Regions from separate parts of the Alteromonas sp. ABE4_545 genome, predicted to be linked through region 2. Evidence: predicted binding sites of a transcription regulator. Region 2 holds the regulator's gene; each other region holds the start of a gene.
The links. Region 2 encodes sigma-54, which starts transcription at its own class of promoters, with help from an activator protein. Its sites were predicted from a motif close to GTTGGCACGNNNNTNGNNT; they were not measured.
Positions count from the first base shown of each region.

Region 1: the regulator sigma-54 is predicted to act here: its motif matches at 4,286-4,304, upstream of ACXAH6_RS04155 (OpgD/OpgG family glucan biosynthesis protein).
Region 3: the regulator sigma-54 is predicted to act here: its motif matches at 4,964-4,982, upstream of nirB (nitrite reductase large subunit NirB).
Region 4: the regulator sigma-54 is predicted to act here: its motif matches at 4,703-4,721, upstream of glnK (P-II family nitrogen regulator).

Region 1 covers NZ_JBSWYY010000003.1:53,170-61,238, forward strand. The annotation lists gene ACXAH6_RS04130 (ATP-binding cassette domain-containing protein) at 1-1,645, shown strand, start outside; gene ACXAH6_RS04135 (TIGR02444 family protein) at 1,642-2,130, shown strand; gene ACXAH6_RS04140 (hydrolase) at 2,146-3,156, shown strand; gene ACXAH6_RS04145 (YheU family protein) at 3,159-3,404, shown strand; gene ACXAH6_RS04150 (outer membrane beta-barrel protein) at 3,422-3,970, opposite strand; gene ACXAH6_RS04155 (OpgD/OpgG family glucan biosynthesis protein) at 4,338-5,987, shown strand; gene mdoH (glucans biosynthesis glucosyltransferase MdoH) at 5,968-7,923, shown strand; gene ACXAH6_RS04165 (DUF805 domain-containing protein) at 7,991-8,069, opposite strand, start outside.
Region 2 covers NZ_JBSWYY010000006.1:56,975-65,043, reverse strand. The annotation lists gene ACXAH6_RS07915 (KpsF/GutQ family sugar-phosphate isomerase) at 1-94, shown strand, start outside; gene kdsC (3-deoxy-manno-octulosonate-8-phosphatase KdsC) at 95-649, shown strand; gene lptC (LPS export ABC transporter periplasmic protein LptC) at 646-1,209, shown strand; gene lptA (lipopolysaccharide transport periplasmic protein LptA) at 1,178-1,705, shown strand; gene lptB (LPS export ABC transporter ATP-binding protein) at 1,705-2,430, shown strand; gene ACXAH6_RS07890 (RNA polymerase factor sigma-54) at 2,499-3,983, shown strand; gene hpf (ribosome hibernation promoting factor) at 4,013-4,300, shown strand; gene ptsN (PTS IIA-like nitrogen regulatory protein PtsN) at 4,311-4,757, shown strand; gene rapZ (RNase adapter RapZ) at 4,787-5,632, shown strand; gene ACXAH6_RS07870 (HPr family phosphocarrier protein) at 5,632-5,904, shown strand; gene ACXAH6_RS07865 (hypothetical protein) at 5,925-6,740, opposite strand; gene ACXAH6_RS07860 (DUF2145 domain-containing protein) at 6,835-7,638, opposite strand; gene ACXAH6_RS07855 (hypothetical protein) at 7,670-8,011, opposite strand.
Region 3 covers NZ_JBSWYY010000005.1:72,700-80,768, forward strand. The annotation lists gene ACXAH6_RS06695 (nitrate reductase) at 1-1,858, opposite strand, end outside; gene nirD (nitrite reductase small subunit NirD) at 1,885-2,238, opposite strand; gene nirB (nitrite reductase large subunit NirB) at 2,249-4,801, opposite strand; gene ACXAH6_RS06710 (SulP family inorganic anion transporter) at 5,087-6,652, opposite strand; gene ACXAH6_RS06715 (CsgG/HfaB family protein) at 6,901-7,866, shown strand; gene ACXAH6_RS06720 (hypothetical protein) at 7,863-8,069, shown strand, end outside.
Region 4 covers NZ_JBSWYY010000002.1:141,982-150,050, reverse strand. The annotation lists gene mrcB (penicillin-binding protein 1B) at 1-1,865, shown strand, start outside; gene ACXAH6_RS03100 (hypothetical protein) at 1,991-2,161, opposite strand; gene ACXAH6_RS03095 (hypothetical protein) at 2,167-2,466, opposite strand; gene ACXAH6_RS03090 (DUF808 domain-containing protein) at 2,772-3,686, opposite strand; gene ACXAH6_RS03085 (hypothetical protein) at 3,749-4,516, opposite strand; gene glnK (P-II family nitrogen regulator) at 4,780-5,118, shown strand; gene ACXAH6_RS03075 (ammonium transporter family protein) at 5,153-6,388, shown strand; gene ggt (gamma-glutamyltransferase) at 6,540-8,069, shown strand, end outside.

The DNA of each region.
Region 1 (8,069 bases), on a different contig from region 2:
ACAACTACGCCAAATTCAGGCTGATTTGCTAAAGGCCGAAGCGGCCCATGAGGGCGAGCGTATTGGCCACTTACACGACCAATTGGCCCAAGCCGGTGCCTATGATGTAGAAGCGCGTGCGGCCACCATTTTGGCCGGTTTAGGCTTTAGTACCGAGCAACTTCGCGCCCCGGTAAAGGACTTTTCTGGTGGTTGGCGTATGCGACTAAACCTCGCTCAAGCGCTACTCTGCCCTTCTGATTTATTATTGCTGGATGAGCCTACAAACCACTTGGATCTCGATGCCGTAATTTGGCTTGAGCGCTGGTTACAGCGCTATGCTGGCACACTGTTACTAATTTCTCACGACAAAGCCTTTATCGACAGTTGTGCAGAGCAAATCGTGAGTGTTGAACAACAAAAGTTAGTCACCTACACGGGCAATTACTCGAGCTACGAAACCCAACGTGCAGAGCGCTTGCGCTTGCAAGATATTGAATATCGCAAACAACAAGATAAACGCGCTCATTTAGAGTCCTTTATTAATCGCTTTAAAGCCAAAGCCAGTAAAGCCAAGCAAGCGCAAAGCCGAATCAAGCAACTCGAAAAAATGGAAGCCTTGTTACCCGCGCACAGTGAGAGTGAATTCAGCTTTAGTTTTAAAGAGCCGGCTTCTTTACCCAACCCGCTGATTCAAATGGAAAAGGTTCAGCTTGGGTATGGCGAGAAGATCATTCTCGAACAAGTGAAATTGAATTTGGTGCCAGGTAGTCGGATCGGTCTACTTGGGCGCAATGGGCAAGGTAAATCAACGCTGATCAAATTGTTAGCCGGCGTTCATGACCCTATGCAAGGGGTGTTCAATACCGCTAAAGGGCTGAAGGTCGGGTATTTCGCACAGCACCAATTGGAATATCTCGACCCAGACGCATCTGCTTTGTTACATCTACAGCGCCTGAATAATAAGGCAACCGAACAAGAGCTACGCGATTTCCTCGGTGGTTTCGGCTTTCATGGCGACAATGCGGTTGCCCCTGTCGCGCCCATGTCGGGCGGAGAAAAAGCGCGTTTGGTGTTGGCGCTCATCGTGTATCAACAGCCGAACTTACTGCTACTCGATGAACCGACCAACCACCTAGATTTAGAAATGCGCCATGCATTGAACCTCGCCTTGCAAGGCTTTAATGGCGCTATGGTATTGGTTTCTCACGACCGCTTCTTACTTGCTTCAGTGTGTGAAGAGTTTTACTTGGTAGATCGTGGTCAAGTGGATGCCTTTAATGGTGATTTAGATGACTACCGACAGTGGATTTTGCAACAGCAACAAGAAGACAAACCTGTCTCTAATAGTGAAGATAAGCCCAAAATAGACCGCAAAGCCGAAAAGCGTCGCGAGGCTGAGTTTAGGCAAGCCACTGCTCCGCTCAGAAAGGCTATCGACAAACACGAAAAGGCTATGGACAAGCATGGTGCCGCGTTGGCCGAAGTTGAAACGAGTTTGGGTGATGCCAGCTTGTATGACGAAGCCAATAAAGCGCAATTGCTGAAGTTATTGGATCAACAAGCGGTATTGAAGCAGCAGCTCGAAGAAGAAGAAATGGCCTGGCTTGATGCGCAAGAACAACTGGAAGCAGCAAAAACGGCCTTTGAACAGGCGTCTGCATGAAGCTCCCTGCGTCTTCGCAACTGACTGACCAAGCATTTTGGCACTTTAGCCTTGCGGTTTATGCCCGTAAAGGTATCGCTAGTCAGTGTTTGTTTTTGCAAGATACCTATGGCGCGAATGTAAATCTCTGCTTGTTGGTGCTGTGGTGTGATAGTTTAGGGTTAACGTTGTCACCGCATGATGTGGCTTCTCTGGAAGCCAAAATTAAACGCAATGATCACGCCCTTCAGGTATTTCGTATGCAACGCCGAGAAGCGAAAGTGGCGGAGCCAGACAAATACGAAGATTACAAACAACAAGAGCTGGTTTTAGAGCAACAGCAGCAAAAGCTGCTAGTCGAGTGTTTAATTGAATTGAACACTGCGGAAGTGCGCACCAGTGCGCCAGATAACTTGTCGAATACTCAGGTGCTTATTGCGCACTATCACTGGCAAAACCAACAACAAGCGCAACAAGCGATAGATGTGATTTTTAACACGGTGTGACGTATTAGGTAATACATGATCAAGGAAAATCTCGCCCACGGCAGAATTATCAAGAGTAGCTTTGTGGCGCCTAAATGGGCGAAGAATCGCCACATCCAAACAATCTGGCCACGCTTTTTACAAAAGCGCCAGCCCCTCACGTATACCACCGAGCGTATCTCGCTGCCGGATGGGGACTTTCTCGACTTAGCATGGGGGCCAAAGCCGGAAAAACTCACAGGGCTTGTGGTCTTATTTCATGGCTTGGAAGGGTCTATTAAGAGCCATTATGCAAACGACATGATGGCGACGTTAAGCCGCGATGGTTGGCAAGTTGTTTTGATGCATTATCGCGGCTGTAGTGGCGAGCCGAATATTAAACCGCGTGCGTATCACTCAGGTGAAACGGAAGATCCGAGTTATGTGCTGGAGCTACTTGCCGCGCGTTACCCAGGGTTGCCTATGGTGGGAATTGGATTTTCACTTGGGGGCAATATGTTGCTCAAATTGCTGGGCGAAAACCCCTCACAACACTGGCTTTCCGCCGCTATTGCCATTTCTGCACCCTTGAAGTTAGGTGAATGTGCGCAAAGTATCGATCGTGGTTTCTCAAGAGTGTATCAGAAGTATCTACTCGCGAGCATGAAACGCACACTGCTGAAGAAAATGGCGCATATCGACTATCGCAACTTGATCCAGCTTAACCACGACGACGTCGACACCATTCATAGCTTTAAACGCTTCGACACCTTGATCACTGCGCCACTACATGGCTTTAGTGACGCAGAAGACTATTATGAGAAATGCAGTGCGTATCACTTTCTCAGCGCGATTCATTGTCCTACGTTGATTTTACACTCTATCGACGACCCATTTATGTCGCCGGTCATTGTTCCATCGGAACAAGAGTTGGCACGTGCTGTCACATTGGAATTGAGTGAAGAAGGTGGGCATGTTGGCTTTATGCAAGGTGCTTTCAATAAGCCAACTGTATGGCTACATGAACGAGTACGCCGTTTTGTGGCGGACTATTTACCGAGAGCCTGAATATGATTATCCCTATTGATGAAATAGAAAAAGACACGCTACGTAATATTGCTGAAGCTTTCGTGTTGAGAGAAGGGACCGATTACGGTGAAGAAGAAGCCAGTTTTGAGGATAAAGTTGAGCAAGTGTTGGGGCTATTAGCCAGTAAAGAAGCCGTGCTTGTGTATTCTGAATTACATGAAACGGTTGATATCAGGCCGAAAGACCAAGTCACGCTAGACGGAGAAGAATATCAAGGGCTGGAATAAACCAGCCCTTTTGCTATTTAAAATGCGTAACGTGCGCCGAGTTGCATAATGTCGCCGCCGTCCATAAACTTGTAGCTCGCACCAACCGACAGTTCTGGGCTGATGTAGTAGTTACCACCCACTTTGAAGGTCATATCACCGTCACTGACGTCGTAATAGCCTAGCTCACCTGTTACTTCAACAACGTCTGTCACCATTGAGCGAACGCCTGCCGCCAAGCTGTAGCCGTTATCGTCATAGCCATCAGTGTCTACTCGTTCAAAGTTAATGCCCGCGTATGCGTCTGTGGTGGTATTCAAAGGTACGATGTAGCCCCCACCTAAAGTGAGTAGGTTAATATCGGCGCTGCCTTCTTCAACAAAGGTGAATTCACCGTTTAAATATACATTTGGGTTAATCTGATACTTACCACCAATAAAAGCACCATCAGCATCTAAACCCCCGTCACCATCTAATGAGGTGTAGCCACCCTCTACATATCGCCATGCAGGGCCATTGGCCAGAACTGCTGTTGAAAATGTACCTGCTGCAATCAGTAATGCTAAAGCCGTTGTTGATTTGCGCATGAGTGTCTCCTTTTTCGATTTATAACTACGCTGTGGCTTAGACTCTCGCAAAGGGCAGGCCAGAATTAATAAAAAAGCAAAGAAAAATAAAATTATCCTTTAAAAATATATAGTTACTTGTCTTTGGTTGTGTTGGGTATGTTCATGAGTGTTATCACTGTGGTGTAAATATCGCTAGAGTTAGTACTGAAGTGTCGCTAAAAGCCAACAGTGAGATTAGCCAAAAGTATAATAAACCTAATTGAAAGCCGCGGAAAAACCGTTCAGTTTAGTGTAAGTATTTGTAATTATTGTATTATTAAAGTTTTTTACCATGTTGGAACGACAATTGCTCTAGTCAATGTGAATCTTGTTCACGGAGTTTTTTATGTTTTCCAACAACAGCCAACACAATGCATTTTCTATAAAAAAAGTATTTCAAGCATTGCAGAAAGGCTTGGGTATTCGCCGACTACTTACCTGTACCGTTTCTGCAGTAGCATTGCTTAGTGCAAGTATCAGTAGCGCTGATGAGGTAACACAAGAAAACCTACCTGCTGATAGCGTCGTTATTTTAAATAAAGTGATAGAAGAAGCGCGCCTTTCTGCGCAAGAGAGCTTTACCGTTGATGATCATGGTTTAGATGCTTCTCTTAAAAATATGGATTATCAAACCTACCGTGCCATTCGTTATAAAGCAGATCACAGCTTGTGGCATGGTGAAAATGACTACGAAGTGCAGTTCTTTCATCCTGGTTTTTTGTTCAAGCAGCCAGTGAGTGTCATTACTGTTGACAACCAAAACCAAGAACACCCTGTTCCCTTTAATAAAGATGCGTTTAGTTATGACCAACAAGCGTCGAATCTGTCTGGCTTGACCAATGAGAATGCAGGCTTTGCAGGGTTTCGCGTGCACTACCCAATTAAGAACAGCGAATACAAAGATGAGTTCGCCGTATTTCAAGGTGCGTCATACTTTCGCTTGATTGGTGGAGACAATGTGTACGGTATTTCAGCGCGTGGCTTAGCTATCGATACTGCTGAAACAGAGGGTGAAGAGTTCCCTTATTTCACGAAGTTTTGGTTGATTGAACCCAAAGAAAACGGCCCTATCGTGATTTACGCGCGCTTGGAAAGCCCTTCTGTTGCCGGTGCTTATCGTTTTGAATTGACGCCTGGCAAAGATACAGAAATGAAGGTGAAATCTTGGTTGTTCGCACGCGAAGACGTGAAGAAACTTGGCGTAGCGCCGTTTACCAGTATGTTTTTGTATGGCGAGCACAGTCAAAGCAAGCCTGATGACTATCGTCCAGAAGTGCATGACAGCGATGGCGTATTAATGGTGACCAATGCCGGAGAACAAATTTGGCGCCCTTTGACCAACCCCGCTCATCTTCAGATTACGTCTTTGGTTGATACTAAACCTCAGGGCTTTGGGATGTTGCAACGCGATACTGACTTTGATCACTACTTGGACCAAGAAGCCGCTTATCACAAGCGTCCAGGTCTGTGGGTAACTCCGGAAGAAGGCTTTGACGAAGGAAGAGTGGAAGTCGTTGAAATACCCACGCGTTCAGAAGTAAACGACAATATTGTGGCTTATTGGGTGCCTAAAACACCGTTTAATCAGGGCGATAGCCGCTATTTCAGCTACACCATTCGCACCGTAGACGGTAACGTTGAACAACAAACCACTACGCCATTAATGACGGTGCTTCGTACTCGCCAAGGTTCTGGTATTCAGCCAGGCGAAGAAGAGTCTGAAAAAGCGAAAACCGTGAAGTCTCGTCGTTTTGTTGTGGACTTTACCTTACCTGAATCGCTAAGCGGTGAGATTCAAAACTTGAGCGTGCAGTTGAGTGCTGCCAATGGCCAAGTATCTCAAGCTCGCCTTTACCCTGTGAATGATGGCACTGAGTTGCGCGCCACTTTCTTACTTCAAGCAGCGCAACAAGCAACGGCGGATATGCGTTTGTATATCGCCAAAGACAATCAACGAGTCAGCGAGGTGTGGAATTATGTTTATCAAGCAAAATAAATCAGCTCAACACAAGCCCATGAAAACAGAATCAAACTTTACACTCGCAGTACGTGGTGAGGCGATGCGCTTGATGTTACTGGCAATACTCGTCGTACCCACAATGGCGTTAGCTGGTTGGAGTCTTTACGAAATCTTTTTGCCAAATGGTTTAACCGGAATCGAAATTGCTCAGTTAGGGTTAAGCTTGGTTCTGTTCGCTTGGTTAAGTATGGCGTTTTGGACAGGTGTAATTGGCTTTGTACTGCGTTTAGCGAACATCGACCCTTTAAGCTTGAAAAAAGCACAGCCTAAGCCTGATTCGAGCACGGCATTAACGAAGCGTCATGCGGTGATCATGCCTGTATACAACGAAGATACGCGTCGGATCATGGTTGGTTTTGAGGCGTGTGTACGTGAGCTAGCTGGTACTGAACACGGCAAAGACTTCGACTTTTACATGTTAAGCGATACACAAAAGCCAGACATGGCTGAAGCTGAACTTAAAGGTTTTCAACATCTTAAGCAGCGTTTAGGTGCTTATGCAGACCAAGTGTTCTACCGTCGTCGTGAGAAAAACGAAGGGCGTAAGGTGGGTAACGTTGCCGATTTTTGTCAACGTTGGGGCAGCCACTATGAAAGTATGATTGTATTGGATGCCGACAGCATTATGACCGGTGAAAGAATGGTTGAGCTAGCTCAGCGTATTGAGGCCAACGACAAAGTGGCGCTGGTACAAACCATTCCTATGCCTGTGCGTTCTACTACCTTTTTCGGACGTTTTGTGCAGTTTGCGGCACACTTGTACAGCCCAATGCTAGCAACTGGGTTGTCATTTTGGCAGACCGACAGTGCCAACTACTGGGGGCATAACGCCGTTATTCGTATCGCTCCCTTTATGCAGCACTGTGGCTTGCCGTCATTACCCGGTAGAGAGCCATTCGGCGGAGATATTTTAAGTCACGACTTCGTAGAAGCAGCGCTTTTGCGCCGTGCAGGTTGGGAAGCCTACTTGCTAACAGATACTGATGGCAGTTATGAGGAAGTACCCGCCCACATTCTGGAATACGCAACGCGTGACCGTCGTTGGGTTCAAGGCAATATTCAACACCTAGGGCTGTTGAAGGTAAAAGGTCTAACCATGACAAACCGCATGCACTTCATCTTTGGCGCGTTTGCTTATATGTCTTCGTTAGTGCTAATGCTAATGTTGGCGCTTGGTACAGCTGACGCCCTAGATAAAGCACTGACTATTCCAGAGTTTTTTGGCAATGAATATCAGTTGTTCCCTACGTGGCAAGTTGCGCGTCAAGATATGATGATGTGGACACTGTGGGGCACTACGTCATTGTTGCTGATGCCTAAAGTGTTGGGAATTATTTTGGCATTGATCCAACGTCGAGAGGAATTTGGTGGTGCATTTACCCTATTAAAAGGGGCCGTGGTAGAAATTATCATGGCGATGTTATTGGCTCCATTAATGATGTTCTACCATAGTTACTTTGTATTGAGCGTATTTGTTGGCCACTCTGTAAGATGGGAAGCACAGGACCGCGAAGGCAAAATGGTACCTTGGGCTGACGCATTTAAACGCACCCAGGTAGCAAGTTCACTTGCTATCGCTTGGGGTGTGACAACATGGTATTTCACACCGTCTCTATTCGTTTGGTTAATGCCGGTGTTAATTGGTCTTGCACTGAGTGCGCCTATCATACGCTTCTCTAGTAGTTTGAAGTTGGGTCACAGCGCATTTCGCAATGGTATTTTTGTCATCTCTCCTGAGCGTAAAGAAGGACAAGCTTTGAAACGTGTACGTGTTGGTATGGCAAACTTTGATTTCAGCAACGCTGCTGCAGAATTGCCAGTGTTACCTGAAGTGAATTGGCAACCAATGGTGATTCAGGCTTTCAATAAAGCTCCATTACCGGCTCAATTGCCCGTACAAAGTGCGGCATAGCAAGCTTCTAGCGTAAAAAAAAACGGGTATCTTTTAACGAGATGCCCGTTTTTATTACAAAAGATAATTAAGCGGCACTTGCTTTTGGATTCGCGCCAAATTGGTTGTCATCATGGCTGTCTAATACGAAGAATACCAATAGGACA
Region 2 (8,069 bases):
TCATAAAATCAGTGCATTATTGGTTGTAGACAAGGATAATCACCCCATCGGAGCATTTAATATGCATATGTTACTCAAAGCAGGGGTAGTCTAAGTGAGTCAAACCAACACCTTATATGGTGAGATTAATACCGCGTTGTTCGAGCAATTACACCAAATTAAGTTATTTGTATGTGATATCGATGGTGTATTTTCTGACGGTCGTATTTACCTAGGCAACCAAGGCGAAGAACTCAAAGCATTTCACACCCGTGATGGTTATGGCGTTAAAGCGCTCGTAAAAATGGGGGTAAACGTGGCGGTTATCACCGGCAGAAAGTCAAATATTGTTGCCCAGCGCATGCGTTCACTCAACGTTGCTCATATTATTCAAGGCGAAGAAAACAAAGCAGATGCGCTAATTAACCTGATGAATGAATTAGGCTTAGCGGCGCATGAAGTGGCGGCAATCGGCGACGACGTACCCGATTTAGGAATGTACGAACACGCATCTGTACGTATTGCGGTTGCTGATGCTCACCCTCAGGTTCTCGAGCAAGCGAACTGGATCACCAAAACCCGTGGCGGCTTTGGCGCAGTAAGAGAGGTGTGTGACACAATGCTACAAGCACAAGGCCAACTTAACGAAATTCACGGTGCAAGTGTATGAGCCGAGTCGGCCTCAGTATCGCAGGGCTTTTTATATTAGCGCTGTTGCTATACGTGCCAAGCTGGATGTCACCGCCCCCTGAAGTCTCACAAGAGCAAGATATCCGGGCGTTAACGCCCACATACAAAGCGAAAAATATAACCACGCGAATTTACGATGAAGCCGGACACCTCAGTCACCAAGTGTTTGCGAAATCAATGGAACACTATGATTTACTAGGTTTTGTTCTGTTTAGTGAACCTGATTATACCTTATACACAGATGATACAAGTCAACCCTGGCATCTGCACGCTGATGAAGGCACCTTATACGACAACAATTTGATTCACTTAGAATCAAACGTCAGTATCACGAATGAAGATAACGACAATTTCGTACGCTCAATCAGTACCGAATTTATTGAAATTAACCTAAAAACCAAGATCGCAACATCCAACGAACCCATGATTATAAAAGGGGTGAACTTTGTGGTGACCGGCAATGGTTTTAATGCAAATTTAGAAACAAAACAGTACGAGTTAAGTCATCATGTTGAAACGATTTACACCCCTAGCCTGTAGCCTAGTATTGGGCTGGTTGCTGATTCCACAGGCTGTGGCTGGCGAAGCAGATTTCAAACAACAGATCCATATTAAAGCGGAAGACCAAAATCTGGATGGCGTTACCAAAACGCTTATACTCACGCGAAATGTCGCCATCAGCCAAGGCACTTTGTTAATTAAAGCTGATCGCGTAGAAGTGGTTAAAGGTGAAAATTCAGATGAAGGTTTTGAGGTCATTGTTGCTACTGGGAATCCGGCGAGCTATCAGCAGGATCTGGACAATGGTGAAACCGTATTTGCCAGCGCTAACGAGATCCGCTATGAAGTGGCCAACCGCATATTGACTATGGCTGGCGACGCCAAACTGGATCGCGACACCATTAAAATGACCAGTAATAATATTGTTTTCGACTTAATTAAAGAGCAAGTTCGCGCCGCAGACAGTGAAGGGGTTGAAACCGTACTAAGCCCAGAGTCATTTAACCAGTTGAAAGAAAAGGAACCGGAGCAGTAATGGCAACATTAACCGCGACCCATCTCGCCAAATCTTATAAATCTCGCCAAGTTGTGCGCGATGTAAGTTTGGAAGTATCAACCGGACAAATTGTTGGCTTGCTCGGCCCCAACGGTGCGGGTAAAACCACCACCTTTTATATGATTGTCGGTCTTGTTCCTTTAGACAAAGGGAACATTACCATCGACCAGCATTCACTCACGCATCAACCGATGCATGAGCGCGCTCGACAAGGTATTGGCTATTTACCTCAGGAAGCGTCTATATTTCGTAAACTCACCGTGTATGAAAACATCATGGCGATTTTACAAACACGCAAAGCGCTGACAAAAGCCCAGCGTGAAAGCGAAGCTGATTCACTACTTGATGAATTTAACATCAACCATATACGTAATAGTACAGGGATGAGTTTATCAGGGGGCGAACGCCGCCGAGTAGAAATAGCACGGGCACTTGCCGCCGATCCCAAATTTATTTTGTTGGACGAACCATTTGCTGGTGTTGATCCTATATCGGTTAATGATATAAAGAAGATAATCCAACACTTGCGTGATCGAGACATCGGAATTTTGATTACCGATCATAACGTTAGAGAGACGCTGGATGTATGCGAAAAAGCTTACATCGTGAGCCACGGAGAGTTAATTGCACAGGGTACTGCCGAAGACGTTTTGAGTAATCAAAAAGTGAAGGATGTATACCTAGGTGAGCAATTCAGGCTATAGTTAGGGTATCAAAGGAATATTTGTCTAACCAGCTACTACAGGTTAAAGCGTATTAAGATAAGAAGTAGATGAAGCCATCTTTACAACTCAAATTCAGCCAACAGTTAACGATGACGCCGCAGCTCCAGCAGGCGATCAAGCTGTTGCAGCTTTCCACTCTAGACCTCCAGCAGGAAATTCAGGAAGCGCTGGACGCTAACCCATTACTTGAAGTTGAAGAGGGTAGCGATTTCGACAACCTAGAGAAAAGTAACTTAGACAAGCTTACTGAGGGTGAGTCGACGACGGTGTCTTCTTCAGACAGTATTGAAAGTGGTGATGCGCTAGAAAAAAACGAACTGCCCGACGAACTGCCTATCGACAGTACATGGGATGAATACTATTCGGCCTCATCAGCGCCCGCATCGTCGTCTTCAAGCAGTGACGATGAACACGTTTATCAAGGCGAAACAACAGACGATATTCAAGCGCACTTATTGTGGCAAATGCGTCTCACGCCATTCAGCGACCTCGACCGCGCTATTGCCATTGCCATCATTGATTCCATTGACGAATCTGGTTATCTCACTTCGCCTATCGAAGATATTCTCAACAGCATAAATGAAGACGAAGACCTAGAAGAGCCTGTCGAGCTTGATGAAGTGGAATGCGTGCTTAAACGCATTCAGATGTTTGACCCAATCGGTTCTGGCTCGCGCTCACCTCAAGAGTGCTTGATGGTGCAATTGAAGCAATTCTCGCCCGACACGCCTTGGCTTGCCGAAGCCAAAATGCTGATTCAAGAGTACACTGACTTACTTGGCAGCAAAGATTATCGAACCTTAATGCGTAAAACGCGTCTGAAAGAAGACGAGTTACGCGAAGCTATGCGACTGCTCCAGAGCTTAAACCCTCGCCCGGGCAGTGCGTTAGTGACAAAAGAACCCGAATACGTGATTCCTGACGTATCGGTAGCGAAAAAGAACGGCCGTTGGAGTGTTGAATTAAACCCCGACAGCCTGCCAAAACTGAATGTGAATCAGCAATACGCAGCCATGAGTCGAAACTCGAAAAGCAGCAGTGATTCCCAATTCATTCGTTCTCATATGCAAGAAGCCAAATGGTTTATAAAAAGTTTGGAGTCGCGCAACGAGACATTGTTAAAAGTAGCGAACTGTATCGTACAACAACAGTTAGGTTTCTTTGAACATGGGCCAGAAATGATGAAGCCTATGGTACTGAACGACGTAGCTGAAATGGTGGACATGCACGAATCTACGATATCGCGTGTTACCACGCAGAAGTACATGCACACACCTAGAGGTATTTTTGAACTGAAATACTTCTTCTCTAGCCATGTTGCCACTGAATCGGGTGGTGAATGCTCTTCAACGGCTATTCGTGCATTGATCAAAAAATTGGTGGCGGCTGAAAAGCCAGCTAAACCGCTCAGCGACAGCAAGATTGCTCAATTGTTGGCCGACCAAGGCATTAAAGTAGCCCGGCGGACAATAGCAAAATACCGGGAATCGTTATCGATTCCACCGTCTAACCAACGCAAGAGCTTAATTTAATTAAGCTGCAAACCAAAAGGAAGACGACTATGCAAATAAACCTTACTGGTCATCATATTGAGATCACAGATTCTTTGCGTACTTATGTCGATACCAAGTTCAGCAAACTTGAGCGTCATTTTGATCATATTTCTAACGTGCACGTGATATTAAATGTTGAGAAACTCAACCAAAAAGCCGAAGCCACGATGCATTTGAGTGGAGCAGAAGTATTTGCTTCATCTGAAAACACCGATATGTATGCTGCGATCGATAGCATGGTCGATAAACTCGACCGTCAAGTGATCAAGCATAAAGAAAAGCTTAAAAAACACTAATTAAGACAGCATGGATATTAAAGCCATTGTTAGCCTGAACCGCACCGAGTGTGCGGTTCAGTGCAATAGTAAAAAAAGAATTCTCGAAATCATTAGCGATATCGCCGAAAAAACGACCCCAAATGTCGACAAAGTAGACGTACTCACGGCCTTATTAGCACGTGAAAAAATGGGTAGTACAGGTATTGGTAATGGTATTGCGCTCCCTCATGGTCGGCTTCCTGGCTTGGACAGAGTCATTGCCATTATTGTCACCAGCGAACCTCCCATCCAGTTCGATGCTATCGATAATAAACCCGTCGATATCTTTTTTAGTTTACTGGTTCCTGAAGAACAAACCGAAGGCCACTTACAAACCTTGGCCACAATTGCCGGTAAACTGAGCGATAAAGACACCGTAAAAGCCATTAGAAACGCCACTAACGGCGATGATATTCTTACCGCACTAGGCGAATAGTAGCGTAAAGCGATTTAGGGAGAAGCGCATTGAAACTCATCATTATTAGTGGCCGCTCAGGTTCAGGAAAATCGGTCGCATTACGCGCCCTCGAAGACTTAGGCTACTATTGCGTCGACAATATTCCCGTTAATCTTTTGCCCACCCTCACACACACAGTGGTTGACGAATACGACCAAGTGGCCGTGAGTATAGACGTTCGCAATCTGCCTAAAGACCCGAACGAACTGGTAGAAATACTCGATTACCTGCCAGCGTCTTGGTCAATGACAATCGTGTATATCGACGCCAGTGATGACATTCTGGTGAAGCGCTTCAGCGAAACTCGCCGTTTGCACCCTTTAGCCAAGCTCAATAAGTCGCTGTCAGAGGCCATACAAGCAGAAAAAGCCTTGTTAGCGCCGATAGCCGAGCGCGCAGATTTGTATTTAGACACAGATAAACTGTCAATTCATCAACTCGCCGAACTCATTCGTGAGCGTATTTTAGGAAAGAAAAGCTCTCGCTTAGTGTTGGTATTTGAATCCTTTGGTTTCAAACATGGCATTCCCAAAGACGCAGACTATGTTTTCGATGCGCGATTTCTACCCAACCCTCATTGGGAGCCCGACCTAAAACACCTTACTGGTCTGGATGCTCCTGTTGAGGTATTTCTTGGGTCGCAACCCATAGTGACAAAGTTTATTTGGCAAATTCAGAATTTATTAACCACGTGGTTACCGCATTTAGAACGCAATAACCGCAGTTATGTCACTATCGCTATTGGGTGCACAGGAGGCCAGCACCGCTCGGTTTTTGTTGCCCAAAGCCTAGCGAAAAACTTCAGCGACATACATCCAGATGTTCAAATTCGCCACCGAGAGTTGAATCAATAATGCGTATTGAAAAAACCGTCACTATCGTCAACAAGCTAGGATTACATGCACGAGCAGCGACTCAACTGGTGCAATTGGCCAACCAATTCGATGCTCAAATTATGCTTCACAAAGGCGATAAACAAGCCAACGCCAATAGTGTATTAGGGTTAATGATGATGGAGAGCCATCAAGGCGAGCAAATACTCTTAGTCAGTGAAGGCCCCGATGCTGAAGCTGCGCTCGACGCTGTGGAAGCGCTCATTGCCGGTCGGTTTAATGAGGCTGAGTAAAACACTCAGCCCCACCCTATTTACTCCAATTTAATGTAATTGCCTGAACACGAGCTATTAACCGCCAGACCGTCTTCTTGAGCACTCAGGTTAATCCCCAAGCGACAACGTTCGACCACTTCTACCCAGCGTTCATTCAAGTCACTATCGAGAATAATCAACAGAGAACGTTGAGAGGTTGCTCGCAGTTTAGCAAGTAGCACCAAATACGGCACATCTTCGCTAACAGTCATCGGCATCACTTGCACCGATGTTAAATAGGAATACTCACACAGATTCTCGAATTGATACTTTACCTCATTGTTCTGACTCAAGCGCAATACACAAGATTCAGAATCCGCGACTGACCAGTCCTTACCTTGCCAACTAAAATATTGTGGAGTGTCGTCGCTATCTAACCGTGACCATTGATAGAGGTTTTCTGTATCACCGTCCATCATGCGTATTGGGTACGCTTCAACATTATTGCGTACTAATACACGTGGCTCCTGAGCCGCTTCAATATCAGCGTAAGAGTTCACACCTAGTAAGGTCGCGATACCACTTGCACTGAAAATAGCGGCAATAGTCATGGTAATGAACACACCTTTTGGTACTTGCCAGTCCCATTTTTTTACGCGCATAAACTTACACACCACAAAGCTCACTATGGCGGTAACCGCGCCCCAAAACACGGCGACAAAGGGAAGTAGGAAATCGCCGATGGCATGCGTTGAACTGGGGCGCCCCAACTGCGCCACAAGGTTTTGCTGAGTATGAAGGCTAAAGTAAATAAAGCTGGCCACGATCAAACTGAGAGACACGGGCAAATGTTTTAATAACGATGTTGATTTCACGACATTCTCCTTGAGTTGATTCAAGCCCTGCGCTTGATAACAGGGCTATCAGTCTTATTCCTTAGTAGGTTTTGATGTATTCACGCCCTGTCTCCTAACTCGCTTTTTCGAACAAAGGTGTAATTAGGGTGGAATCGATGGTGACGACTTCTTGGGTCAGTTGGTACTCATGTAAATATTCGGCAATCGTGGTGAACGTGGCGGTTTTCACTTTGCCAGGATGGTCATTCAAACTCACACCACTGGAAAACATACTGCCAAGAGAAAGTTTAAACCGGCTCATATGAACAGGTTGAGCGTCAAAGTACGCTTTTGTATTTTGTTTTAACCTCGCTTGATCGGTTGTGTCGTAAATTGCCGAATTGATCAAGTCTAACGTGTATTCTGTGCAATTTTGGCGTTCAGACGTGTAAGGGCTAGCAATCACAGAATAATAAGGTACGTGAAGGGTACGGGCTTTTTCACTAGCAAGTAACGCGACCAGTTTGTGCTGAAGTTCAGGGGTAGGAATAATCACACCTGCTTTCAGTGCTTTCGCTCCCCAGAAAAAATCTACCGGATAATCCGTAACTAAGTCGCTTATCCCCGGATCTTGAGCGCGTTGATACAAATTGTGGATCGCATAGCCGTATTCCGTCTCACCGCTATCAGTTTCAATCGCCGAATACACAGCGATAGCAGTGTGGGTATATTGAATCCCCTTTGGTAAATCTTCGGTTGGGCGCCCTTGTCGCGCAATAATAAAAGCATATGCGCCTTGCTCTGCGGCATAACGTTCCACACGTTTAGCAAAGTTCACAATTTCTTCCGGCTTGAAAACCGCTTCCTGTGGTGCCTGACTACCTGCTTGGGCGAAAGACGCCCAAGCTAAACAACCGATAAATAGTAACTTTTTCATTGTTATATCCCTCAACAGTGCCGCAATAACGTTAGTCGTTCACCGTGGTTTGATTAATGATGACCTGATTCGGCGAGGGGTCGCAGGTAATCACTTTATCTGTGATTGGCAGTGGTTTTGGCTTTTCAGAAGCCTGGTGTAAATCCTTCATCGCTTCATGGCTGACATGAGCAACAGATACCGCCGTGCCTCCTACTATTAACACCGGTACGGCAACGGCCGCACTTGCTACAGAAGCCGTGACTTTTGAGGCTTCAATACTGGCTAATACGCTGTGTTTACTTGCTTGTCCAGAATGATCCACAGAGTCATCTGCGTACAAAGGCTGACAAAAAGCGGCGGTGATCAATACAGTTGAAATTAACTTTTTCATTGCTAGTTCCTTTTAATGAAGACGCTATCAACTTAGAAAAAGGATTAATATTTGTAAA
Region 3 (8,069 bases), on a different contig from region 2:
GTTGTGTGGCTTTACCGGTACGTGTCATGGTGTGCCATTGGTCTCGCATACGGCCCGTATTTAAAATAAAAGGGTAATCGGCTGACGTAGTTTGTTCAGCTGCAACCGGCGTTATGGGAATAAAATTGGCTTTTTTCGTTGACGTATAAAAATTGCCATCGGTGAATAAACGCTTTGTCCCTTCTTTTGCTTGGCCGTTAATTGGCCATTGCATGGGAATAAAGCCGTCGTATTCTGCTTCGGTTATGTCTGCTAAACCTGAAATATCGAACGCCCGTGAACCATTATTATTTACACCACTGAGCTTGGCATGTTCGCGAAACACTTCGTAACTCGATGCAAAATCAAAACCGTGGTTAAAGCCCATACGCTTGGCCACCTCACACATAATTTGCCAGTCGTGCTTGGCTTCGCCATAGGGAGGAATTAAACCGCGCTGGCGAGAAATTCGACGTTCAGAGTTCGTCACCATACCGTCTTTTTCAGACCAACCAGTAGCGGGCAACGCGACAGTGGCAAAGTTTAGTGTGTCGTTGCTGCTAACAATATCCGACACGACAACCGTTTCACATTGCTTTAGCGCGGCTTCCACTTCCACGCGGTTTGGCATACTAACAACAGGGTTTGTCGCCATAATCCAAACAAACTTGATCTCTCCTGCCGCCATACGCTTGAACAAATCAACTGCTTTTAACCCACCTTTTGTCGCCATTGTTGGAGACTGCCAAAACCCTTGTAATTGTTCGCGATGGTCAGGGTTATCAATATCCATATGCGCCGCTAGCATATTTGCTAACCCGCCTACTTCTCTTCCACCCATAGCATTGGGCTGCCCAGTAATAGAAAATGGGCCTGCGCCCGGCTTGCCAATTTTCCCCGTTGCAAGATGACAGTTAATAATGGCATTGCCTTTATCTACACCCGTTGTAGATTGGTTTATGCCCATCGAAAAGAAGGTAATAGCTTTCTGTTGCTGTGCAAATGTGCGGTAAAAATCTGCAAGATCCTCTGGGTCGAGCTCACAGTAAGCGGCAGTTTTTGCCAACGTCCAAGACTCAGCTTGCGCTAATGCCACGTCAAAGCCTTGTGTACTGGCTTGAATAAAGTCTTTATCCAACGCTTGGTTGTCGGCCAAATACTGTAACAGGCCATTAAAAACCGCTGCGTCGGTACCAGGTTTTAGGGGTAAGTGCAGATCAGCCAAAGAACAGGTGGCGGTTTCTCTGGGGTCGACCACCACCACTTTCATATTCGGGTTACGTCGCTTTGCTCGCTCCATGCGTTGGAATAACACAGGATGAGTCCAAGCCGCATTACTCCCCGTTATGATCAGCAGGTCACACTGCTCAAGGTCTTCATAGCTACAAGGTACCGCATCTGCACCAAAAGCACGTTTATAAGCCGCCACAGCCGAAGACATACACAAACGCGAGTTGGTATCGATATTGGCGCTACCAATGTAACCTTTCATTAGTTTATTGGCGACGTAATAGTCTTCAGTTAAGAGCTGACCCGACACATAAAACGCAACAGCGTCAGGGCCGTGCTCCGCAATGGCGGCTGACAATTTATCTGCAACGTGTTGAGTAGCGGCATCCCACGTCACAACACGCCCGTTTATTAATGGCGAATGTAAACGCTGGGACTCACCGTTTGTTTCAAGTAGATGACTGCCTTTAACACATAATCGGCCAAAATTAGCAGGGTGTTCAGATGTTCCCTGTAAATCACTAAGTTGTTTTGAAGCAGGCTGGGTAGGATCACATAAAACATCAACACCACAGCCTACTCCGCAATAAGGGCATGTACTTTGTTTGAGTACCGGCTTTTGCTGCTGTGTCATTGTTGATAATGGCATAACTTGCTTCTCCACTGTGCCTAACACTAGGCGGCAATTTGTACGGTGTTGTCTACAATACGTACGTCATACACGACAACGCTACAGTCATCGCTTTCGTAGCAACGCCCTGAAACTAGAGAAAAGTGTTGTTTATACAGTGGCGAAGCCACAACGATATCGTCGCCAATAGAGCCAAGAATACCGCGGTATAACACGTTAGCTTTGCCAATTGGGTCCCAATTGCTTATTGCAAATACTTGTACACCGTCTTTCGACTCAGTGGTAAACAGTGCTACTTGCTCGTCATTCACTAACGCACAAACACCACTGTTTTTCACTAAGTCATCCACAGAACAGATATCTTGCCATACCGAAGTATGTTGATTTAACGCTTCCATAAATGGCCTCCTATTCAACCAATTCGACAGTAATAATTTCATTGCCCGCTCGCTTTTCAACTTCCGTTGCAGGCCTTACTTGACCGCGTTCCATCACAAACTGGATGTTAGGATCGGTATTTTGACTATTCACAAATTGACGGAAACGTTTACGTGCTTCAGGCGACTCCACTGTGGTTTTCCATTCACACTGATAGTTCTCTACCACTGTTTCCATTTGCGCTTCAAGTTCATCATTAATACCCAACGAATCATTAATAATGACATCTTGAAGATAGGCGAGACCGCCTTCCATATTGTCCATCCACACAGACGTACGCTGTAAGCGGTCTGCGGTTTTAACGTACAACATTAAAATGCGGTCGATGTATTTGACGAGCGTTTCGCTGTCTAAATCGGTGGCGAACAAGTCGGCATGACGAGGCTTCATGCCACCGTTACCACAAACATAAAGGTTCCAGCCATTTTCAACGGCAATCACACCGATGTCTTTGCTCTGTGCTTCTGCACATTCACGGGTACAGCCAGAGACTGCAAATTTAATTTTGTGTGGCGCACGTAAACCTTTGTAGCGGTTTTCTAAATCAATCGCTTGGCCTACTGAATCTTGTACGCCGTATCGACACCAAGTACTGCCTACACACGACTTCACAGTACGCAACGATTTCGCATACGCGTGACCCGTTTCAAAGCCGCCTGCCACCAGGGCTTCCCAGATTTCAGGGAGTTGGTCTACACGAGCGCCAAACAAGTCGATGCGCTGGCCGCCGGTAATCTTGGTATAAAGGTTATATTGCTTGGCAATCTCGCCCAACAAAATCAGTTTTTCAGGTGTAATTTCACCACCGGCAACGCGAGGAACAATAGAGTAAGTACCGTCTTTCTGCATGTTGCCCAAGTAGGTATCGTTGGTATCTTGCAAGCTTACGTGCTGCTGTTTAAGGATGTAGTCGTTCCAAACAGAAGCAAGAATTGAACCTACTGCAGGCTTACAAATGTCACAACCCAGCCCTTTACCGTGTTTGTGTAGTAAAGTGTCAAAGTCGTGAATACCTTCAACTTTTACAATGTGGAACAGCTCTTGGCGGGTATGATTGAAGTGTTCACATATCGCTTTCGATACTTCTACGCCACGTTTCTCCAGTTCGCTGTCGACAACGTTTTTCAGTAATGCGGCGCAACCACCACAACCGGTGCAAGCTTTAGTTTCAGACTTAATATCGCCAACGCTACAACATCCACCGTCAATCGCAGTGATAATGTCGCCTTTTGCTACGTTGTGACATGAACAAATCACCGCAGTATCTGGCAAGGCGTCAGCCCCCAGTGCCGGTGCGGCATCACCGCTTGAAGGTAAGATTAAGCTCTCTGCGTGTTCAGGTAGGGTGATATCGTTGAGTGCATATTGCAATAACGTGTCGTAGTCGCTGGTATCGCCTACTAACACGGCGCCCAGCACTTTCGTTTGTTCTTGGTTAACAACCAGCTTTTTATACACCCCATCAGGCTGGTTGAAATAGGTGTAACTTAATGCGCCCGCTGTGCGTGCATGGGCGTCGCCAATAGAGCCAACATCTACGCCCATCAGCTTGAGCTTAGTGCTCATGTCTGCCCCTTCAAATGCTAGCTCGCCACCAGCAATATGCGACGCGACAACTCGCGCCATACTATAACCCGGTGCGACCAAACCAAATATACGGTTGTCCCATAGCGCACACTCACCAATAGCATAGATAGACGGGTCTGACGTGACACAGTGATCATCAACAACAATCCCGCCGCGCTCACCTACCGCCAAACCAAAACTACGAGCAAGTTGATCAGAAGGACGAATACCTGCCGAGAACAAAATCATATCGGTTTCTAAGAAGGTATCGTCTGCGAAATTCATGCGATAACGACAATCTTCACCCGCCACAATTTCTTGCGTAGCTTTTTGAGTGTGTACCTTTACACCTAACTCTTCAATTTTTGCTTTGAGTACGTCACCGCCCAAGTTATCAAGCTGTACCGCCATTAGTTGTGGTGCAAATTCAACAACGTGAGTATCAACACCCGCTTGCTTTAGTGCATTAGCGGCTTCAAGCCCTAGCAGGCCACCACCCACAACGACACCCACCTTGCTTTGGCTAGCAGACGATTCAATGGCTTCCAGATCTTCGATGGTTCTGTATACCAAACAATGAGGTTGCTCGTTACCGGGAATGGGGGGAACAAAAGGGTAAGAACCCGTTGCCATTACCAGTACGTCATACGCGAACGTGTCTCCTGCTTCGGTGACTACGTCTTTGGTTTCACGATGAATTTTATCCACTTTTGCATTAACAAAAAACTCAACGCCCCACGCTTTGTAGGTTGCTTCGTCGGTCATTGCCAAATCGTCTGCGCTGCTGCCTTCAAAATATGAAGACAAATGTACGCGGTCATAAGCGAGTCTTGGTTCACCCGACAATACAGTAATATGACAATCTGCGTCACTCTTTACCAACTGCTCAACGAAATGGTGCCCAACCATGCCGTTACCTACGACGACGACTCGTTTTTTTGAGGTAGTTTGATTCATTGTGAAACCCTTTTTTTGAGTCAAAAAAAAACCCACAACCAACGAAAGTTAGTTGTGGGCTTCTTTGCCATGCCTGATGCTGCGACAGTCTCACAACATCGAAATTGTTCAGTTCCGCGAGTTCACTACGGTTGTGATACTCATTATGCGTCTCTTTCTATCAATCAACATTAGTGCCAATATTACTTTAACCATAATTTCAGGCACTTAACGAGAACACAAAAACACAGTGAAAGGCGAATTGCACCAACATCATGCAACATCGCCCCATGTTGGCACGTTCGCTTATGCGAGCTTGTCTGTAGCTACACGGTAACGTGGGTCTTCATTCACGTTAATTTCTACAAACTTATCCGCTTTCTTCAGCAAGCCTCGGCACTCTTCACTAATGTGACGAATGTGCAGCTTCTTGCCAGCTTCTTCGTATTTGTCAGCTAGGCTATCAAGCGCATCAATACCTGACGAATCCCAAATTCGGCTGTTATTAAAGTCGATCACCACATCATCAGGGTCATTAGCTACATCGAACATTTCTTTAAAATGATGAACCGAGCCGAAGAATACCGGGCCGCGAAGCTCGTATACCTTCCAACCATCATCATCGATATGGGTTTTACTCTCGACATAACGAGCGGCTTTCCATGCGAAAACTAATGCCGAAACAATCACGCCCACCACAACAGCAATAGCAAGGTCGGCAATCACAGTTACGCCAGTTACCAAGAACAGCACAAAGGCATCTTCTTTGTTCACCCCACGGATAATGCGGAAAGAAGCCCATTCAAATGTGCCAATAACCACAACAAACATAACACCCACAAGAGCCGCAAGCGGGATCATTTCAATTAACGGAGCTGCAAATAAGATAAACCCAAGCAGTACAACCGCAGCGGTGATCCCCGACAAACGCCCGCGCCCACCAGAGTTAATATTAATCATACTCTGACCAATCATGGCGCAACCGCCCATACCACCGAAGAAACCATTCACAGTGTTCGCTACACCTTGGCCAACACATTCTTTGTTGCCACGACCACGCGTGTCGGTCATCTCGTCAATCAGTGTTAGTGTGAGTAATGACTCAATCAAACCCACAAGACACAAAATGACCGATGTAGGTAAAATGATCATGAAGGTATCCCAATTTAGCGGCACCATTGGGATAGCAAAAGACGGTAATTCACCGGCTAAAGAAGCCGAGTCTTTTTGGTCAGCAGGCAGCATATCACGCACAAAGTCGATGACGGTACGTGCTTCAAGGTCAAGGCCGTGAACTAATAAGGTAATCGTAATAATGGCCGCAAGCGACGCAGGTACGGCTTTGGTTAGTTTAGGCAACAAGTAAATAATGGCCATGGTGATCGCTACCAAACCTAGCATCATGTAGAGCATTGAGCCTTGCATCCACACGTGTTCACCTAAGGCATTGGTTACCTTGAACTGGCCCAACTGCGCTAAGAAAATGACGATGGCGAGGCCATTTACAAAGCCCAACATGACCGGGTAAGGCACTAAGCGAATGAACTTACCGAGCCGCATAACACCGCACAGTATTTGCAGCAAACCCGCGAGTATGACCGCAGCAAACAAATACTGCACGCCATGTTGTGCAACCAAGGCAACCATGACCACAGCCATTGCGCCTGTTGCGCCCGAGATCATACCGGGGCGTCCACCGATCGCAGAGGTAATCAACCCCATCATAAATGCGGCGTACAAGCCAATCATGGGTTCAACACCTGCCACAAAGGCAAATGCCACCGCTTCAGGAACCAGCGCGAGTGCTACGGTGATCCCAGACAAGACATCATTCTTAATGTTGCTGTCTTTATTATTAATTATATTGAACATAGTTTCTCAATTGGCGTTTGATTAAAAAACGGTCGGCGATTCTACCACCACTGATGACAAATTTCCTTTAATAGATTGTTAAAAGTGGCGGATAAAGCCAATAAACTCGCAGGCTAAGTGTGTACCAAAATTGTCTTCAAATGTATCAGTTTGTAGTATTTAAAGCTGGCCTCTTTCACGAACAAAAAATCCTTCATACACTAGCCTCATCCGCTGAACCTTAATCAGCGATTTCAAGAGAGGACCGCATGAAAAAGCAACTTTTGACCGTTATCAGTCTAGCCGGAGTTATGGCGTTATCAGGCTGCACTAGTGCAACCCGCGGCACCGTAAACCCTGTACCTGTGACCCAACCAGATATTAGTCCAACGCTCATGGCCGAAGATACGCGAGCATTGAAACGCGTAGTCGCCATTTCCCGATTTTCAGATGAAACCAAGCGCAGTAACAGCTTTTTAGTCGACTACAACGGTGACCGTTTAGGCAAACAAGCCTCAGATATTCTCGCCAGTCGCCTTACCGATTCGAACAAGTTTATTATGCTTGAACGCGACGCCCTCAACGCCGTACAAACCGAAGCTCAATATGCTGGTAAAGCATTGGAGTCTGTGGGTGCCGATTACCTCATCGTCGGCTCTGTGTCTGAATTTGGTCGCTCGACGAATTCAGAAGTGGGCGTGTTCAGCCGCAATAAAATTCAAATCGCCACCGCTACCGTAAATGTGCGACTTATTAACACCCGCAATGGCGAAATCATTTATTCTGAAGAAGCCACAGGTGAAGCCCGTACCGAGGCAAACCGTGTTTTCGGCGTAGGCGAAACCGCAGGCTACGATACCAGCTTGGACGACAAGGCCGTATCCGCTGCTATTTCCAAATTAGTAAGCAATATTATGGAAAACCTCCTCGACGCACCATGGCAAGCCTATCTTGTTGGCGTTGACCAAGGCTTTTACATGATGACGGGTGGCGAAAGCCAAAACGTGAAAGTGGGTGACAACTTCACCGTGTATACCGAAGGAAAGCGCGTGAAAAACCCGCAAACCGGTATGATGATAACGTTACCGGGTAAGCCTGTGGCCGAAATAGAAGTGATGAGCCTGGTAGGCACAGGGCAAAACGAACTCTCTCTTTGTCGGCTCAAAAGTGGCGACATCGACAACAAAGCCCTTGCTAGTTTAGTGGTAAGAGAAGCGGAAGGAGCACAACTATGATCCGTATCCTCATTGTATGTGTGGCACTCACACTGTCAGCATGTAGCACTCATTATTCAGAAACGCGACAAGTGGATGACCAAGGCTTTCTGCAACTCAGTGGCGAGTTTGTAGGTAAAACACTCTACATAGACGGCATTGCTGTTCCACTGGATAAGGCTAAAACGTTCAGTCTCGACGGCGCAAAGGTCGCGAAGTTTGCC
Region 4 (8,069 bases), on a different contig from region 2:
TGGTTACGCGGTTGGTGAGCAGTAGTCGAGAAGATCGCATGTTGCTCGATATTAAAGATGTGCCTCCCATGTTAACTAATGCGCTGACCCTCGTTGAAGACCGCGACTTTTATCATCATCACGGCGTCGCTCCCCTCTCAATAATTCGTGCTTTAATGGCCAATATTGCGGCAGGTAGAACTGTGCAAGGTGGCAGTACGCTAACTCAACAATTAGTGAAAAACTTGTACCTCACACAAGAGCGTTCACTTGTAAGGAAGATAAAAGAAGCGCTGTTAGCGATCATCATTGATGCGCGTTACAGTAAATCTCGCATTCTTCAAACCTATTTAAACGAAGTCTTTCTGGCACAAAATGGCGAAATGGCGGTGCACGGATTTGGTCTCGCCAGTTATTACTTTTTCGACCGACCTGTTTATGAGCTGGATACCAGCGAGATAGCGTTGCTCGTTGGGATTATTAAAGGGCCCTCTTATTACAATCCGCGCCGAAATCCAGAGCGTGCCCTTGAGCGCCGTAATTTAGTCTTGCGCATATTGTTTGAGGCAAACGAGTTGTCTCGCGAAGAGTATGAGCTGGCAGTGAATCGCCCTCTCGGCTTGGCGTCTGGTGATAGCTTGGCAAGCGGTAAACATCCTGCGTTTATGGATAAAGTTCGACGAGAGCTTTTGGAGATCTTAGCCGATCCAAACATTCGTGAATCGGGAGTGAAGGTATTTACAACGCTGGACATCAACGCTCAACGCCGAGCAGAAATGGCTTTGACGAGCACGCTTGATAATTTGCAAGCCAATCGCGATGTGCCCCTAGAAGGCGCGGTAGTGGTGTCTGATATTAGCTCTGGCGAAATTCGGGCGATTGTGGGGGGCAAGCGCACCGCGTTTAAAGGCTTTAACCGCGCTCTTGATGCCAACCGACCCATTGGTTCTTTAGTGAAGCCTGCGGTGTACCTAACGGCGCTTGAATCGCCATTGCAGTATCATTTGGTTACCCCATTAAAAGACGAACCTATTACATTGAAGAGTGCGAGTGGGCAAACTTGGTCGCCTCAGAACTTCGACAAAAAGTTTCGAGGGGAAGTGCCCTTTATTACGGCACTCGTTAAGTCTTTGAATGTTCCAACAGTCAATTTGGGCATGGATGTAGGCTTAGAGAACGTTGCACAAACCCTGCATCGCTTAGGGGTGAAACAGGATATACAAGAAGTGCCCTCGTTATCACTTGGCGCGGTATCTATGTCGCCGTTAACCACAAACCAGATGTACCAGACTTTGGCGAATACAGGGCGCTATGCGCCATTGCATGCCGTGAGTGCGGTGGTAGCGCCGAACAATACGCTTATGTGGCAACACGCCGATTATACCCAGCAGCGAGTTGATGAAGCCGCCGCCTATTTAGTGAATTACGCGTTGTATAAAGTGACAACTGAAGGCACGGCAAAAAGGGTAGGCGCTAATTTCCCGCATATCAATTTAGCTGGGAAAACAGGGACAACGGATGATTATAGAGACAGTTGGTATAGCGGATACGACCGCAACAATCTCGTGACAGTGTGGATTGGTAATGATGACAATTTGCCAGTGAATCTAACTGGGTCAAGTGGAGCCTTACCGGTATTCATTGCATACGAAAAACAAATGGAGCCTAAGTCTTTGTCTCGGCGATTCCCTGCCACACTCGGCATTGCTCATTTTGATATTAGTACCGGTGCGGTATTAGAAGCTGGGTGTCCTAATAGCATGAGTGTACCGGCTATTCTGGCAAATTTGCCGCCCGCACAGGGATGCAAAACTACACAAGATGCGAAGTCAGCTGAAAAATCGAAAGAAAAAAGCTGGTGGCAAAAACTTTTCGGTATGGATTAAAAAAATCCTCAGGAATTTCATGGTAATAAGCGTGGGATTACGACCATGAAAAACCTGAGGCAAGGTCCTACGGGAGTAGTTAAGGTGTTGCTCCGTGAAGCCGATTAGGCTTCACGGACAGTGAATTAATGAGTAACCAAGTGCGAGCGCATGCGTGTTGAAACATGACGCTGGCTAATAGTTTGGCTCAGTGTTTTTGCTAGTAGCTTGTGGCACAGTGAAAACACACCAACAGCGGCAATAAACGTAGCTACAGGCAGTAATAGCAACAACATTAGTGCGGTGTAAGTGATCATGAGCTTTACTCTTCTTCGCCGTTCTCTTTGACTTCATCAGGCGCTAAGTCTTGGATACTGGTACGCGTTTTTACGCGTTCCTCTTTTTGCTCTGGTTCAAAATACAAACTTGCGGCAAGTAAATCTGCGGTCAGTGTTTGCTTCATTTGATATTGGCTGTGTTGGACTTCATAGTTAATCATGCCATTTAAAGCTTGCATCGCAGACTGGTTAACGCCTTTCCCTGTATCTGCCATTACCGGTGTGGCAAGCAAACCTAGGGCAACAAGTGCAGAAGCGGTAAGTGTTTTTGGCAGACGATTCATAATCCCATCCTTTTAATCAGTCAATTATGTGAAGTAGTTGTAGTGTTAATAGCTTAGTCGCAATAACTTTTGCGATAGTTGTGCCATATCTGAAATATTTTTTAAGCACATGAAAAATATGGGTTTATTTTTTTGAGTTGCTATCTCATATTTTAAGTTGAGATATTTACGACTAAAAATTAGTGAAAAACACAAACCTTGAATGGTCAAAAATACTAACAGGGGAAGTGAACGCCTACCGGGTGTTAATGCGTCGGCAGGCGAGATAGGCAGTGATAGTGAACGAATACGCCTAAAAGGTGTGATTAGCCTTTGAGCTTAGTCACCAATTTTACTAACGCGACTACAATGGCTCCACTGATTAGGCCGACTAAGCCGTCAAACCCAATGGCCGAAACCGTTTCTAATCCGCCACCGGTGGGCAGTAGTGCTTCTGCGATGTGGTGTACCATTGGTACGTTATGAGTGATGATGCCACCACCAACAAGAAACATTGCGATAGTGCCAACAATGGCGAGTAACTTCATTAATACAGGGGCGGCAATAAGCAGACCTCGGCCCATGTGGCGTTGCAATGCGTTGTATTCCCCAGTGAGTGACTTGCGCAGTAAATACAGGCCTAAGTCATCCATTTTTACAATGGCCGCAACGAGTCCGTAAACGCCTGCTGTAATACCAACACTGAGTGCACACAACACGCCTAATTGGGTGGAAAACGAGGCTGCTTGAACACTGCCTAGCGCAATAACCACAATTTCAGCTGACAAAATAAAGTCGGTCCTAATGGCGCCTTTAATTTTGTCTTTTTCCAGCGCGACAAGGTCAATATTTTGGTCGGAAAGGGCGGCTAGTCGCTGTTCTCTCTCTTCGTCATTATGCGAATGAGGGAAATATTTATGCAAAAGCTTCTCGGCACCTTCAAAGCAAAGGTATGCACCACCAAGGATCAACAGCAAGGTAATGAGTACAGGTACAAAGGCGCTGATCAACAACGCACCCGGTACAAGAATGACCTTGTTTAATAATGACCCTTTTGCAACAGCCCATACCACTGGTAGTTCTCGGTCGGGCTTTACTCCCGTGACCTGATTAGCATTGAGAGCGAGGTCATCGCCTAGCACTCCAGCCGTTTTTTTCGCGGCTACTTTTGACAAAACGGCAATATCGTCCAGCAGTGTGGCGATATCGTCAATGAGAGCGAGTAGATTAGCGGCAGCCAAAATACATCCTTAAATTTCTATTTTGAAAGGTCTTTTATAACAACAATCTGTGTGATGTGCGATCACTGTTTGTTTTTTCTATCTTCTATGAATTGGTTAAATTGACTGCGATCTGTGCAGGTTAAATTGCCACCTAATAAGCCACTGACAATTGCCATTGATTTATTGACGTTGGTACTGCAGTTGACCTTAACGGGTTTGGGTTTGTTTCGTTCTTCTTGACTCACATAACCTGCCGATAAATCCGGCGAGACTTGCTGGCGTTGGTAAGCTTTTGCGGCTTCTTCGGCAAGTATTTGCTGCTGATCAGCTCGTTGCGAAGAGAAAAAGCGGTCGAGTTGAGTTCGGCTAATATCGATTTTAGGGCGTGTTGCCGTGTCCGTTTTATCTTGTGTTAATTCCTTACCCGTGAGCGCTGGTGGTGTAGTGTCTATGGCGGGCTGCACAGCATCGGCAACTTCGGGCTTTTGTGTTGGCTCTGGTGTGGTTGGGGGTGCCATGTCGTTATTATCTTGTTCTTGCGTATTTTGCTCTTGAATACTCGGCACTGGCTCTTGTGCCACAGTTGGTGGTGCTTGTGGAGTTTCATCTGGTTTTACTTCTTCGCGTGGGGGCGCTGTCTTTACCGGTGGCGGGATGATCAATTGAGCATAAATGGGCTGCGTTTTCTTTGTCTGGATTGGCGTTGGCGTAGCTGTGCGGCTCAAGGCGATCACCACAGCAATGTGCAAACCAATAGAAAGCACCAATAAAGGGACTAACCGCTTAAACGCGTGAGTTTTGACCTCGGGTATTTCCCAATGTCGCTCTGGTGAGAAAAAATTATCCATACTATTCATGCTCAAAAGACCTGCGTATTCGGGATAAAGTTCCGGAAATTTGAGACGATCGGTGATGGATATTTCCCATTGAACAAATTTGGTGCATAAATTTTAATGTGCACCAAATTTGTGCCAAAAAATGTTTCAATTTGTATCCTCAATATCATAAATATATGATTTTCATGAATATTAATTTGTGGCACACCTCTTGTGTTATAGCTCTGTAAATCACACAACATGCAACAAAAGCAAACCACATTTGGGAGCAACACATGAAACTAGTCACAGCTATCATCAAGCCGTTCAAGCTAGATGATGTTCGTGAAGCCATTTCAGAAATCGGTATCGACGGTTTGACCGTGACCGAAGTGAAAGGTTTCGGACGTCAAAAAGGCCACACTGAGTTATATCGTGGTGCGGAATACCAAGTTGACTTTTTGCCTAAAGTTAAATTGGAAATTGCTGTACAAGACGACCAAGTTGATCGCTTAGTAGAAGCTATCGTTGGTGCGGCGAAAACGGGCAAAATCGGCGACGGTAAAGTGTTCGTTTATGACCTGGAAAGCGCAGTACGTATCCGTACTGGTGAAACTGACAGCGACGCGCTGTAAGCGCCTACGAGAACAATAAGCGGAGAAACGCACAATGGAAACAACTTTTGAACTAGCGTACGCGCTAGATACCTTTTACTTCTTGATGAGCGGTGCCCTCGTAATGTGGATGGCCGCTGGTTTTGCTATGTTGGAGGCGGGTCTAGTACGCGCTAAAAACACCACTGAAATTCTAACTAAAAACATCGCGTTGTTCGCGATTGCTTGTACGATGTACATGATTTGTGGTTACGACATCATGTATGGCGGCGGTATTTTCCTTGACGGTATCATCGCTGATGGCGCAACAGGTGTCGCTGAAGATCCAGCAACTTACGCACCTTCTGCAGATTTCTTCTTCCAGGTAGTATTCGTTGCAACGGCAATGTCTATTGTATCTGGTGCAGTTGCTGAGCGTATGAAGCTTTGGGCTTTCTTGGCATTTGCTGTGGTAATGACGGGTTTCATCTACCCAATGGAAGGTGCATGGACTTGGAACGGCGATGCTGTTTTCGGTATGTACGTATTGGGCGACCTAGGTTTCTCTGACTTTGCTGGTTCTGGTATCGTTCACATGGCTGGTGCAGCAGCTGCCCTTGCTGGTGTACTTGTACTAGGTGCTCGTAAAGGTAAATACACTGCAGACGGTAAAGTGAACGCTATCCCTGGCGCAAACTTACCACTTGCTACGCTAGGTACTTTCATCCTTTGGATGGGTTGGTTTGGCTTTAACGGTGGTTCAGTACTGGCGACTGCATCTGTAGAAAGTGCAAACTCAGTAGCGGTTGTATTCATGAACACTAACGCTGCTGCGGCAGGCGGTTGTATTGCTGCTCTTATCGTTGCTCGCATCATGTTTGGTAAAGCTGACCTCACTATGGCGCTTAACGGTGCGTTGGCTGGCCTTGTTGCTATCACTGCAGAACCTTCTACTCCTACTGCTCTTGAAGCTACTATCTTCGGTGCGCTAGGCGGTATCTTGGTAGTATTCAGCATTGTTGGTCTTGATAAGCTTAAGATTGACGATCCAGTAGGTGCTATCTCTGTTCACGGTGTAGTGGGTCTTCTTGGTTTGTTGCTTGTTCCAGTTACTGGCGAAGCAAGCTTCTCAGGCCAAATCATTGGCGCATTGACTATCTTCGTATGGGTATTCGTTACTAGCTTGGTTGTGTGGTTGATTATCAAAGCTGTGATGGGTGTACGTGTTAGCGAAGAAGAAGAATTCGAAGGTGTAGACGTAAGCGAGTGTGGTCTGGAAGCATACCCAGATTTCACTGGTGGTCGTTCATAAGCTTCGACACGTGATTTAAGATTGGGCAGCTAAATAATAATAATAAGCCTATATCCCTTCGACTGTAGCCCCGCTTCGTGCGGGGCTTTTTTCTTTTTATACGGGTCTAAGCAGAGTATGCTATGACAAACGGTAATAATAAGAATACGTTATGCAACGACTCTGTTTTCTCACACTCTTTGTTTTAGGGCTGAGTACGCCTTGTTTTGGTTATGACCGCGTGACGGGGGAAATGTTTGCAAGTCGCTCAGAAGTGATTGCACAACACGGCATGGCGGCGACGAGTCAACCTCTGGCTACGCAAGTAGCATTAGATATATTAAAGCAAGGGGGGAATGCCATCGACGCTGCGATTGCAGCTAATGCGGTACTGGGAGTGGTAGAACCCACAGGTGCTGGCATTGGTGGCGATCTTTTCGCGATTGTGTGGGATGCAAAAAACAAAGCGCTTGTTGGGCTAAATGCTTCTGGTCGGTCACCTAAGTCTTTGAAAAAATCCTATTTCGCTGAGCAGGGGCTGACGAAAATCCCTGCATTTGGCCCCTTGCCTGTCTCTGTTCCCGGTGCCGTAGACGGGTGGTTTATGCTGCATGATCGTTTTGGCTCATTGCCAATGACAACCCTGTTAACGCCAGCCATTCAATATGCCCGAGAAGGGTTTCCCGTTTCAGAGCTGATCGCGTATTACTGGGGCGTAAACGCGAAACGCATTGGGCAGTATCCCGATTTCGCAGCAACCTTTTTACCCAATGGTCGACCATTGAAAAAAGGCGAAATATTTACCAATGTAGGCCTCGCTGTAACTTATGAAAAAATTGCAACAGGCGGACGAGACGCCTTTTACAAAGGCGATATTGCACGAGCAATAGGTGCTTACATGCAAGCTAACGGCGGCTTTTTGTCGTATGACGATTTGGCGAGTCACACATCGGAATGGGTGAACCCTGTATCGACTAACTATCGCGGATACGATGTGTGGGAGTTGCCGCCCAATGGACAAGGTATTGCTGCGCTGCAAATACTCAATATATTGGAAGGGTATGATATAGATGGAATGGGGTTCGGTTCGACCGATTATATTCACACCTTTGTCGAAGCGAAAAAACTCGCCTTTGCAGATCGCGCTAAATTCTACGCTGCCCCTGCTTTTCACGACATTCCCACCGAACAACTGATTTCAAAGCAGTATGCCAACACGCGACGAGCGCTAATTTCGCCAATAAAAGCCGCACAACGTGTGGATGCCGGTATGGTGGATGGCGATACCATTTATATGACGGTGGCAGACAAAGACGGCAATATGGTGTCGCTTATTCAGAGTAATTATCGCGGTATGGGGTCTGGTATGTCTCCGCCGGGGTTAGGTTTTGTGCTGCAAAATCGCGGTGAGCTCTTCACCTTAGAAGAAGGTCATTACAATGAATATGCGCCTGGCAAGCGACCGTTTCACACCATTATTCCGGCTTTTGTCACACGGAATGGTCAGCCTTGGCTAAGCTTTGGTGTAATGGGCGGTGCAACACAGCCTCAAATGCACGTACAAATATTAGTGAATATGATTGATTTTGGTATGAACTTACAAGAAGCTGGCGACGCACCACGTATACTACACAGCGGCTCAAGCAGCCCCACGGGGCATTTGATGACAGAGGGCGGCTATATCAGTTTGGAGTCAGGGTTC